3 regions of the Pseudoalteromonas sp. T1lg21 genome follow, and region 1 is predicted to be linked to each of the others. Evidence: predicted binding sites of a transcription regulator. Region 1 holds the regulator's gene; each other region holds the start of a gene.
The links. Region 1 encodes sigma-54, which starts transcription at its own class of promoters, with help from an activator protein. Its sites were predicted from a motif close to GTTGGCACGNNNNTNGNNT; they were not measured.
Positions count from the first base shown of each region.

Region 1 (3,172 bases):
GCTAACTGATGAACACTCAAATCAGTGGTATCAATCATAAAATCAGCACGAGTGATCAGTACATCGAGCAAGATTTTTTCTTGTTTAATAGCAAGATCGAGTGGCAAAGAATCAATCGATAATGGATGTAAGCGGCGTGTTTCTGAAAAGCGCTTTATCAGGGTTTGATCATCACTATCTAAGTAAAATAGCGTTGGGTTTGCAAACCCTGGTAGGTATTCAAGAATATCGTTAAATTCTTGCTGCTCTTTCGGTAAGTTACGTACGTCGATACTGACTGCTATTTTATCGTAATTATCAGATACGCTACGTACGAGTGAAGGCAGCAAATTCACTGGAATATTATCAACGCAATAATAGCCTAAGTCTTCAAGTACTCGTAAAGCGACCGATTTACCTGAGCCTGAGCGACCGCTGATAATGATTAATTCCATTTATGCCTCTGCTGATATGACCTGAAACAGTTGCTGATCGGTTGTAGCACTGCGTAACTGTTTACAAAATTCTTTATCTTTAAGTCTATCAGCAATTGTTGATAAGGTCTTTAGGTGAAGCTGACAGTCACCATCTGGTACGATGAGTGCCACAAATATATCAACCGGGCGGTTATCAATAGCATCAAAATTGATGGGTGATTCACTCACTATGATAAACGCATGGGGTTCATCGGCACCGCTCATTCGACCATGGGGAATAGCAATACCGCGACCGATGCCGGTGCTGCCTAGTTTTTCTCGGTTGAGCAAAGCATCTAGGATATCTTGTTGCGATAAATGAGGAAGCTGCTGGTGGGCCAGTTCGCTGATATATTCAAGAATTCTTTTTTTGCTATTAAAAAGGACCGCAGCTTTGCTGCAGTCCTGGTTAGTAAGTGAACTTAGTTTCATAATTTAATGTCGAGCTAATTTCTCTTTGTGTTTAATGACTTGGCGATCAAGCTTATCGATCAGTGAGTCAATGGCTGCGTACATATCTTGATGTTCTGTCGAAGCGAACAATTCGCCTCCGTTTACATGTAAAGTTGCTTCTGCTTTTTGGCTTAATTTTTCTACATCTAGAATGACATGAACATTATTTATATGGTCAAAATGCCTTTCTAGTTTCGCAAACTTGGTGTTTACATAGTCTCTTAATGAATCAGTGATTTCTACATGACGACCAGTTAAATTTAGTTGCATAAGCATTTTTCCTTCTATGTAAAACGTCTAAATCAAACTCTTGCGCTGATTAGACGGAGGTATTGCTAGAGACTCACGATATTTTGCAATTGTACGTCTAGCTACTTTAATTCCTTGCTCAGCCAATATATCTGCAATTTTACTATCACTCAATGGTTTAGCTGAGTTTTCTGCGGCCACTAACTTCTTGATTAAAGCGCGTATTGCCGTAGAAGAACACTCACCACCATTTTCGGTGCTGACATGGCTTGAGAAGAAATATTTCAACTCAAAAATACCCCTCGGGGTATGCATATATTTTTGCGTTGTTACACGTGAAATTGTCGATTCATGCATTTCGACCATTTCAGCAACATCATTTAGCACCATCGGCTTCATCGCTTCAGGGCCGTGCTCAAAGAAAGCTTGTTGTTGTTGAACGATACAGTTGGTTACTTTTAATAACGTATCGTTACGGCTTTCTAAGCTCTTAATAAACCACTTTGCCTCTTGTAAGTGAGAGCGAATAAATTGGCTGTCGCTACTCGATTTTACTGAGCGAGACATAGCCGCATATTGGCTGTTTACTCTAATCTTTGGCATACAATCTGGGTTTAACTCAACCACCCAGCGACCTTTTACTTTTTTCACTGATACATCAGGTATAACGTACTCAGATTCTTCGCGTACTATGCTATCCGCAGGCTTAGGATTTAAGCTGTGAATAAGCGTCATCACTTCTTTAAGCTCATTTTCTTTAAGCTTAGTCTTTTTCATCAAAGTGCGATAGTCGCGACTCGCTAATAATTCGATATGCTCAGATAAAACCATTTTAGTTTCAGCTAAATATGGTGTGCTAGCGTCAAATTGACGAAGCTGAATACACAGGCATTCTTGTAAACTGCGCGCGCCAATACCAACAGGATCGAATAATTGTATTCTTTTTAAGACCGCTTCAACTTCATCAAGTTCGATTTCTTCTTCATCGTTATTTTGATTAAAGCTTTCGACAATATCTTCACAGCTGATCGTTAAAATACCTGAGTCGTCTATGGCTTCTACTATGGCTACGGCAATCGCTTCGTCAGTTGGGCTAAATGGCGTGAGCTGTAATTGCCACATTAGGTATTCTTGTAGGGTTTCAGTTGATGCGCCTTGGTAAATAGACTCATCTTCAGGCATAGGTCCTGATGATGTTGATGGGGCAGCACTCATGTACTCGTCCCACGTGACGTCCATTGCTAAGTCATCACTTACGGTGTCTTTATTGAGGGCGTCACTGCTTTCTTGCTCGTATTCGCTAGGTGCTTCTTCTGCAGACGCGCTTAGTTGCATATCGTCAGATTCAGCTTTTTGCTCATTCTTACCGATACTTTCTTCGTTGTAATCAGCCTCTTCCACTTCAAGTAGGGGATTACTATCAAGCGCTTCTTGAATTTCTTGCTGGAGATCCAATGTACTGAGCTGCAACAAACGAATCGCTTGTTGCAGTTGTGGAGTCATTGTAAGTTGCTGGCCCATGCGCAGCTGTAATGATTGCCTCATGTATCCCTAACAATCCTTTTTAAGTTATCGATGACTGTGCTGTGACAGTTAAAAAATTATCGATTTATTGTCATTGTTATAAGTCTAGCAGATGCTCTAGTCGGTGGCGTAATGGTTACAGCCTGAATTGCTCGCCTAGATATACATCACGTACAGTTTGGTCAGCTAATACGTGCTCAGGTGTGCCTGATGCAATTAGCTCCCCATGAGAAACAATGTAGGCTTTTTCACAAACATCAAGGGTTTCTCTAACATTATGGTCAGTAATGAGTACCCCAATACCGCGGTTTTTTAGGTGCTCAATAATTTTCTTTATATCTAACACTGAAATTGGATCAACACCAGCAAAAGGCTCATCTAAAAGGATAAATTTAGGATTTGCGGCTAATGCGCGAGCAATTTCAACGCGGCGACGTTCGCCACCTGACAGCGCCATACCTTGGCTGTCACGGATATGTTGAATGCTAAAT
Region 1 is NZ_PQBX01000001.1:84,317-87,488, forward strand. It holds gene rapZ (RNase adapter RapZ) at 1-434, opposite strand, end outside; gene ptsN (PTS IIA-like nitrogen regulatory protein PtsN) at 435-887, opposite strand; gene hpf (ribosome hibernation promoting factor) at 891-1,178, opposite strand; gene C2M25_RS00425 (RNA polymerase factor sigma-54) at 1,206-2,702, opposite strand; gene lptB (LPS export ABC transporter ATP-binding protein) at 2,818-3,172, opposite strand, start outside.

Region 2 (3,172 bases), on a different contig from region 1:
AAGCACTGCTTGAATCTGACACCATTGATTTTGATGGTGAAAATGCAGCAAAAGGCTCGGTGGTTGCAGAAACAGCGGTTGAAACACTGACGCTGAGAATTACAGATTCATCAGGCCAGTTAGTACGCACCATTGATTTAGGATCTCAGTCAGCAGGTGCACTGCGTTTTGAGTGGGATGGCAAAGATAACGATGGCAATGTACTCCCTGAAGGTGAGTATGACATCAGTGCTGAAGGCTATGTAAATGGTGACTACAGCAGCCTGCCAATGGCGACCTTTAAAAATATTGAAAGTGTCAATATCAATGGTAGCAGCGGCATTATCGTAAATACAAAAGAGGGTGCGGTTAGGCTGACTGATATAGCTGAAATCGCATAAGTAAAAAAAGGTTTGGGTTAGCTTAGGCTAAGAGATAGGTTAGAGGTGAGTTATGAGCTTCAATATTGCATTAACAGGTTTAGCAGCCGCGCAAAAAGATTTAGACGTTACCGCAAATAACATTGCGAACGTGAATACTACGGGCTTCAAAGAGTCTCGTGCAGAGTTTGCTGATGTGTACGCATCATCAGTATTTAGCTCTGGTAAAACAAAAAATGGTGACGGTGTAAGAACAACCATGGTGGCACAGCAATTCCACCAAGGTTCGTTATCATTCACAAATAACTCTTTAGATTTAGCGATTACGGGTGAAGGTTACTTCGCAATGGCTAATGACTTAGGTGCACAAGACTTTACTTATACGCGTGCTGGTGCGTTCAAACTTAATAAAGATAACTTTATTGTTGATGCGAGCGGCAATTACTTACAAGGTTTCCCTGTTGATGAAGCAACCGGTGATACAACCTCTGTTAGTTTAAGTACTTCATCTGCACTACAAATTCCTGATGCTTCAGGTTCACCGCGTGCAACGACGAATGTTTACTCATCATTTAACCTTGATTCTCGTGCCTCTGCGCCAACAGTGACACCATTTGATCCTGAAACAAGTGCGACTTACAACAGTTCAACGTCGACAACTGTATATGATTCATTAGGTGAGCCACATATTTTACAATTCTTCTTTGTGAAAACTGACTCAGCGACTACAGGTAATGAGAATGAGTGGGAAGTGTATGCAACACTTGATGAAAAGCCATTTGATTCTAGTGGTGTAGAGCAAACAACAACACCTTATACTCCATTAACTACATTCCAATTTGATGCGAGCGGTTTACCACTTAGCACGGATGGTGTAGCAAATACAGATACAACTTTTAATCCTTTAACCCTACCAAATGGTGCCGGTGCTGCAACAGGTCTATCTGATTTACTTTCTAATGGTGCGAGCTTCCCAGATGATGTAACAATGAACTGGCGTGATGAAGCGGCAACAGCGAATAAAGTACCAACTCAATATGCAAGTAACTTTGAAGTGAAAGCACTTGAGCAAGACGGTGCGACGGTAGGTCGTCTATCGGGTATTGATATCGGCTCTGATGGTAAAATTGTTGCATCGTATAGTAATGGTGATACCTCGTTCTTAGGTCAAGTTGCAATGGTTCGTTTTTCGAACTCACAAGGTTTACAGCAAGTAGGTAATACTTCTTGGAAGAAGAGTTTAACGTCAGGTGAGCCAATTGCTGGTGAACCAGGTTCAGGTACTTTAGGTTCAATCAACTCATCAGCACTTGAGCAATCAAATGTTAACTTAACGAATGAACTTGTTGATTTGATTAGTGCGCAGCGTAACTTCCAAGCTAACTCACGTGCGCTTGAGGTTAACTCAACGCTACAACAAAACATCCTACAGATCCGTTAATCTTAACGGCTCTAAGCATAATCCGACACGAAGGCTGCTCCCTCTATTGGCAGCCTTTTTTCATTCTAGCAGCTCATTTTTCTCTCCTATTTCAGCGTCAATTTTACTTTGGCACTTTTATTGCATTTCTTAGTTATCATATTTTTAGTGAGTCAATGTTATGGACAAAATGGTCTACATTGCCATGTCGGGTGCTAAGCAAAGTTTGCGCGGTCTTGAGCTCAAGGCTAACAATCTTGCGAACGCTAACACCACTGGCTTTAAAGCTGATTTTGCACAAGCTCGCTCTATGCAAGCCTTCGGGGAAGGTCTGCCATCTAGGGTGTTTGCAATGCAAGAACGCCCAGGATCTAACATGCAATCTGGTGGTTATGTAGAAACTGGCCGTGAGCTTGATATTGCTATGAGTGACCGTGGTTGGCTGAGTGTACAAGATGCATCAGGCAATGAGGCATACACCAAAACAGGCACATTAAACATTACTCCAGATGGTGCGTTGATCACCAGCCATGGCCGTCAAGTAATTGGCGAAGGTGGTCCAATCATTCTGCCATTACCTATCGAGAAAGTTGAGTTTAGTGAAGACGGTGCTATTCAGGTTCGCCCGCAAGGTGCACCAGCGAACTTTTTAGAAGTGGTTGATCGCTTAAAAGTGATTGAGGCTGATAACACTCAGCTTGAAAAAGGTAATGACGGTTTATTTCGACCAAAAGAAGACATGCTGATCAATGACCTGTGTGGTTTTTGTGATATTTCGCCAAATGTGAAAGTACTATCGGGAACGCTTGAAATGTCAAACGTAAACCCGGTGCATGAAATGGTCGACATGATCAGCAATCAACGCCAATTTGAATTACAAGTTAAATTGATGAAAACAGCCGAAGAGCTCGATGAGCGTCAAGATCAGCTGTTACGCATTGTTTAAGATGACTGAGAGGGTAGAGTTATGAATCCTGCATTATGGATCAGTAAAACCGGGCTTGACGCCCAGCAAACCGATATTTCGGTGATCTCAAATAATCTCGCGAATGCCAGCACGGTCGGTTACAAAAAAAGCCGCGCCGTATTTGAAGATTTACTATATCAAAACATCAACCAACCAGGTGGTCGTTCGTCACAAGACACTGAAATGCCATCAGGCTTAATGCTTGGTGCGGGTGCCAAAGTGGTTGCCAACCAAAAGAACTTTTCACAAGGTAACATGCTTACCACTGAAAATTCACTGGACTGGATGATTTCAGGCCCTGGTTTTTTTGAAGTGCAATTACCGGATGGCAACATTGCCTATTCGCGTAACGGTCAATTCACGACTGACGAAGATGGCCGCATTGTAACATCGGGCGCGGGTTTTCCTTTGCAACCGGAAATGAAT
Region 2 is NZ_PQBX01000060.1:156,308-159,479, forward strand. It holds gene C2M25_RS14635 (flagellar hook assembly protein FlgD) at 1-380, shown strand, start outside; gene flgE (flagellar hook protein FlgE) at 433-1,800, shown strand; gene C2M25_RS14645 (flagellar basal body rod protein FlgF) at 1,961-2,725, shown strand; gene flgG (flagellar basal-body rod protein FlgG) at 2,747-3,172, shown strand, end outside.
Region 2: C2M25_RS14645 (flagellar basal body rod protein FlgF) is a predicted target of sigma-54. The motif match lies at 1,908-1,926, and genes of this name have one in related genera.

Region 3 (3,172 bases), on a different contig from region 1:
ATGAAAATAGGTTAAATGAGCCACTTTGCATGACAAGTGCTTGACCAGAGCCTAAATAGACTTGTTTTTCACCGTTATTACCGTCGAGCGTTTCAATATCAATTAGCTCAGATAAATCACGAATCGCTTTATCGCGTTCATTGTATAAACCACTTGATACTGACTCACGATCAGTCCCGTGAACTGAGGCAATCTTAGTATTCAAATCACTGATATTTTGGATCAGGTTATTGGCTTCTTCAGAAAAAATCTCCAGTTGCTCATTCACCACCGCTTTTTGGTCGACCACAATGCTCGATAATCTGTCCATTTGATCAATCAAGTTTTGTGCATCTGTCATTACTAATGAGCGTGCAACTGTTGATGACGGTTGATTTAAGCTTTCTTGTACATTGTTAAAAAACGAGTTGATACTAGTTGATAAGCTGTTTGACTCTTCTGAGAACAAGCTATCTACACGGCTTGCTTCTGTCACAAACTGATCAAAGAATGCTTTATTTGAGGTATCTCTATTTAATTGCTTTTGCGCAAATTCATTCAGTAAACGATACGTTTCACCACGACCTACTTGGTTATCGATCATGGTTGTGAACTCAGTGCGCTCACGTACATAGCCCTCGGTATTAACGTTGGCGATGTTCTTACTGGTGGTTTGTAAAAGCTCAGAGTTAGCTCTTACACCGGCATTTGCTATGTCATATAAGCTAAATGACATGAGGGTCTACTCCTTAACGTACCAATGAAGCAGCGACGCTTTGAAGCTCAACACGCTTCAATACCTGCTTAATTTTATCGGCATAATTTGGATCAGTTGCATAACCTGCTTTTTGTAACGAATCTAAAAAGGCAGCAGGCTCTGCGGTATTATTAAGTGCTTCTTGATAACGTGGGTTTTCATTTAAGAAATCCACAAAATCGTTAACACTGTCTTTAATCGATTGATAAGAGCGGAAACTAGCTTGCTTTTTAACAGGCACGCCTTGTTCAAATTCAAGCGTGACTTTACTCGCTTTGTCACCTTGCCAGCTTCTATCCGATTTAATATTGAATAAGTTGTTACTACTTGTGCCATCAGCTTTGCTGATGATGTGTTTTCCCCAGCCTGTTTCAAGGGCTGCTTGAGCCACCATCACTGCAGGGTTTAAACCAATCTTCTGTGCTGCATTTTTTGCGTGCTCCCAAATAGAGCTAATGAATGACTCAGCATCTTCAAAACGATTATCTGTTTGCTCGTTTGCTGATGTATCTGCAACAGGCTGTGACTCAGATTTAATGTCGTGGCTGTCATTCGCTACGCCGCGGGCGCGTTTATCACTATCAAACTCAGCCGTCGTTCTAAGCACAGACCCCGGGGTAAACTGTTTACCATCTGGCGAGAGCTGCTGAACAATTAAATCAGCTAAGCCGAGCGAACCTTTTGATGAAAGCTCAACCGACATCTGTTGGTCATGCATCTCTTCAAAAAACTTAACACCGCTTGAATTAAATGGGCTGTCTTTATCTTCAAACGCTTCATTTGCCTTACGCATACTTTTAAGCAGCATTTGAGTGAAAATAGATTCAAATTGTGCCGCCGCTTTTTTCAGCGCCTCTTTTGACGCATCGCTAGAGGCATCACTTTTTAGCGCACTTTGACGTAACGAGTCTAAGTTGCCTAAATCAAAAAAGTTTTGCTTGTCGAGATGATTAGTATCCATCAGCTTTTTGACACAATAGTTAATAATGAAAATTAAAATGCAAAAATTGCGCCAATAAAAAACTTTATAAATGAATGGCTAATAAAGGATATAGGAGTGGAGTAACTTCAGGGTCAAGGTTTTGACTGATATTTATACACTGAAGGATTAAGAGGTATAAAAACAAAAACGCGCCCGAAAGCGCGTTTTAATTTAAATGATAACCAGTTGCCCGTTTATCGCCCCCGCTTCTTTTAAAGCTTCAAGAATTGCCATTAAATCCCCCGGCGCGGCCCCCACTTCATTGATTGCGCGAACGAGGTCATCTAGATTAACACCCGGATTGAAAACAAAAGCACGTGAGTCATCTTCATTGACATCAATAATGCTTTGATTGGTAACCGTGGTTTCACCATCACTTAAGGCATTTGGCTGTGAGACATTTTGCTGCTCAGCAATGGTAACCGTTAAACCACCATGGGTAATAGCTGCAGGTTGTAACTTCACGTTTTTGCCAATCACAATTGTGCCTGTGCGCGAATTGACAATAATTTTTGCTGCAGTATCTGCCGGTTTAAACTCTAAGTTTTCAAGGGTAGACAAATACGCGACACGTTGAGATGCATCACGCGGTGCCAATACACGTACAGAGGCTGCATCAATTGCCTGAGCACTGTCAGGACCCACTAAGTCATTAATGGTTTGCTCTAAGCGTTTTGCCGTTGTGAAATCTGGACGATTTAAATTAAAGGTAATGTAGTCACCTTGCATAAATGGGCTCTTAATAGCGCGCTCTACAATGGCACCGTTTGGAATGCGACCCACTGTTGGCGTGTTAATAATTACACGGCTACCATCAGCACCTTCTGCACCTAAACCACCAACTACTAAGCTACCTTGCGCAATTGCATAAGTATTGCCATCAACCCCTTTTAGGAAGGTTTGTAACAATGTACCGCCACGTAAACTGCCCGCACTACCAATAGACGACACGGTAATATCAATGGTTTGACCAGGCTTTCTGAACGCTGGTAACTCAGCATGCACTGCCACAGCAGCAACATTTTTAATTTTAGGTTTTAAGCTATCAGGTAAAGTGATACCAAAGCCATTCAGCATGGCTTTAAAGCTTTGTTGTGTAAATCGGCTTTGCTCACCAGTGCCAGGTAAACCAACCACTAAACCATACCCCACTAATTGGTTTGAGCGCACGCCCTCAACCATAGATACATCTTTGACTCGCTCAGCCTGTGCAGAAAACTGCAGGCTAATTAAGCAAAGAGCGATGATGTATTTAAACCCATTCATGACTTTATTCCTCTAAAATGGGAAAAGCGAACTACTAAAGAAACGAGACAGCCAACCTGCACTTTGCGTTTCTTGAATTTGCCCTTTACCTGAATATTGAATGCGCGCATTGGCAATACGATTTGATGTGACCGTGTTATCTGCGGCAACATCTTCAGGGCGAACCAAACCTTCTAAGCGAATAAACT
Region 3 is NZ_PQBX01000060.1:160,366-163,537, reverse strand. It holds partial or broken gene flgK (flagellar hook-associated protein FlgK) at 1-715, opposite strand, end outside; gene flgJ (flagellar assembly peptidoglycan hydrolase FlgJ) at 729-1,697, opposite strand; gene C2M25_RS14660 (flagellar basal body P-ring protein FlgI) at 1,890-2,984, opposite strand; gene flgH (flagellar basal body L-ring protein FlgH) at 2,997-3,172, opposite strand, start outside.
Region 3: flgJ (flagellar assembly peptidoglycan hydrolase FlgJ) is a predicted target of sigma-54. The motif match lies at 1,735-1,753, and genes of this name have one in related genera.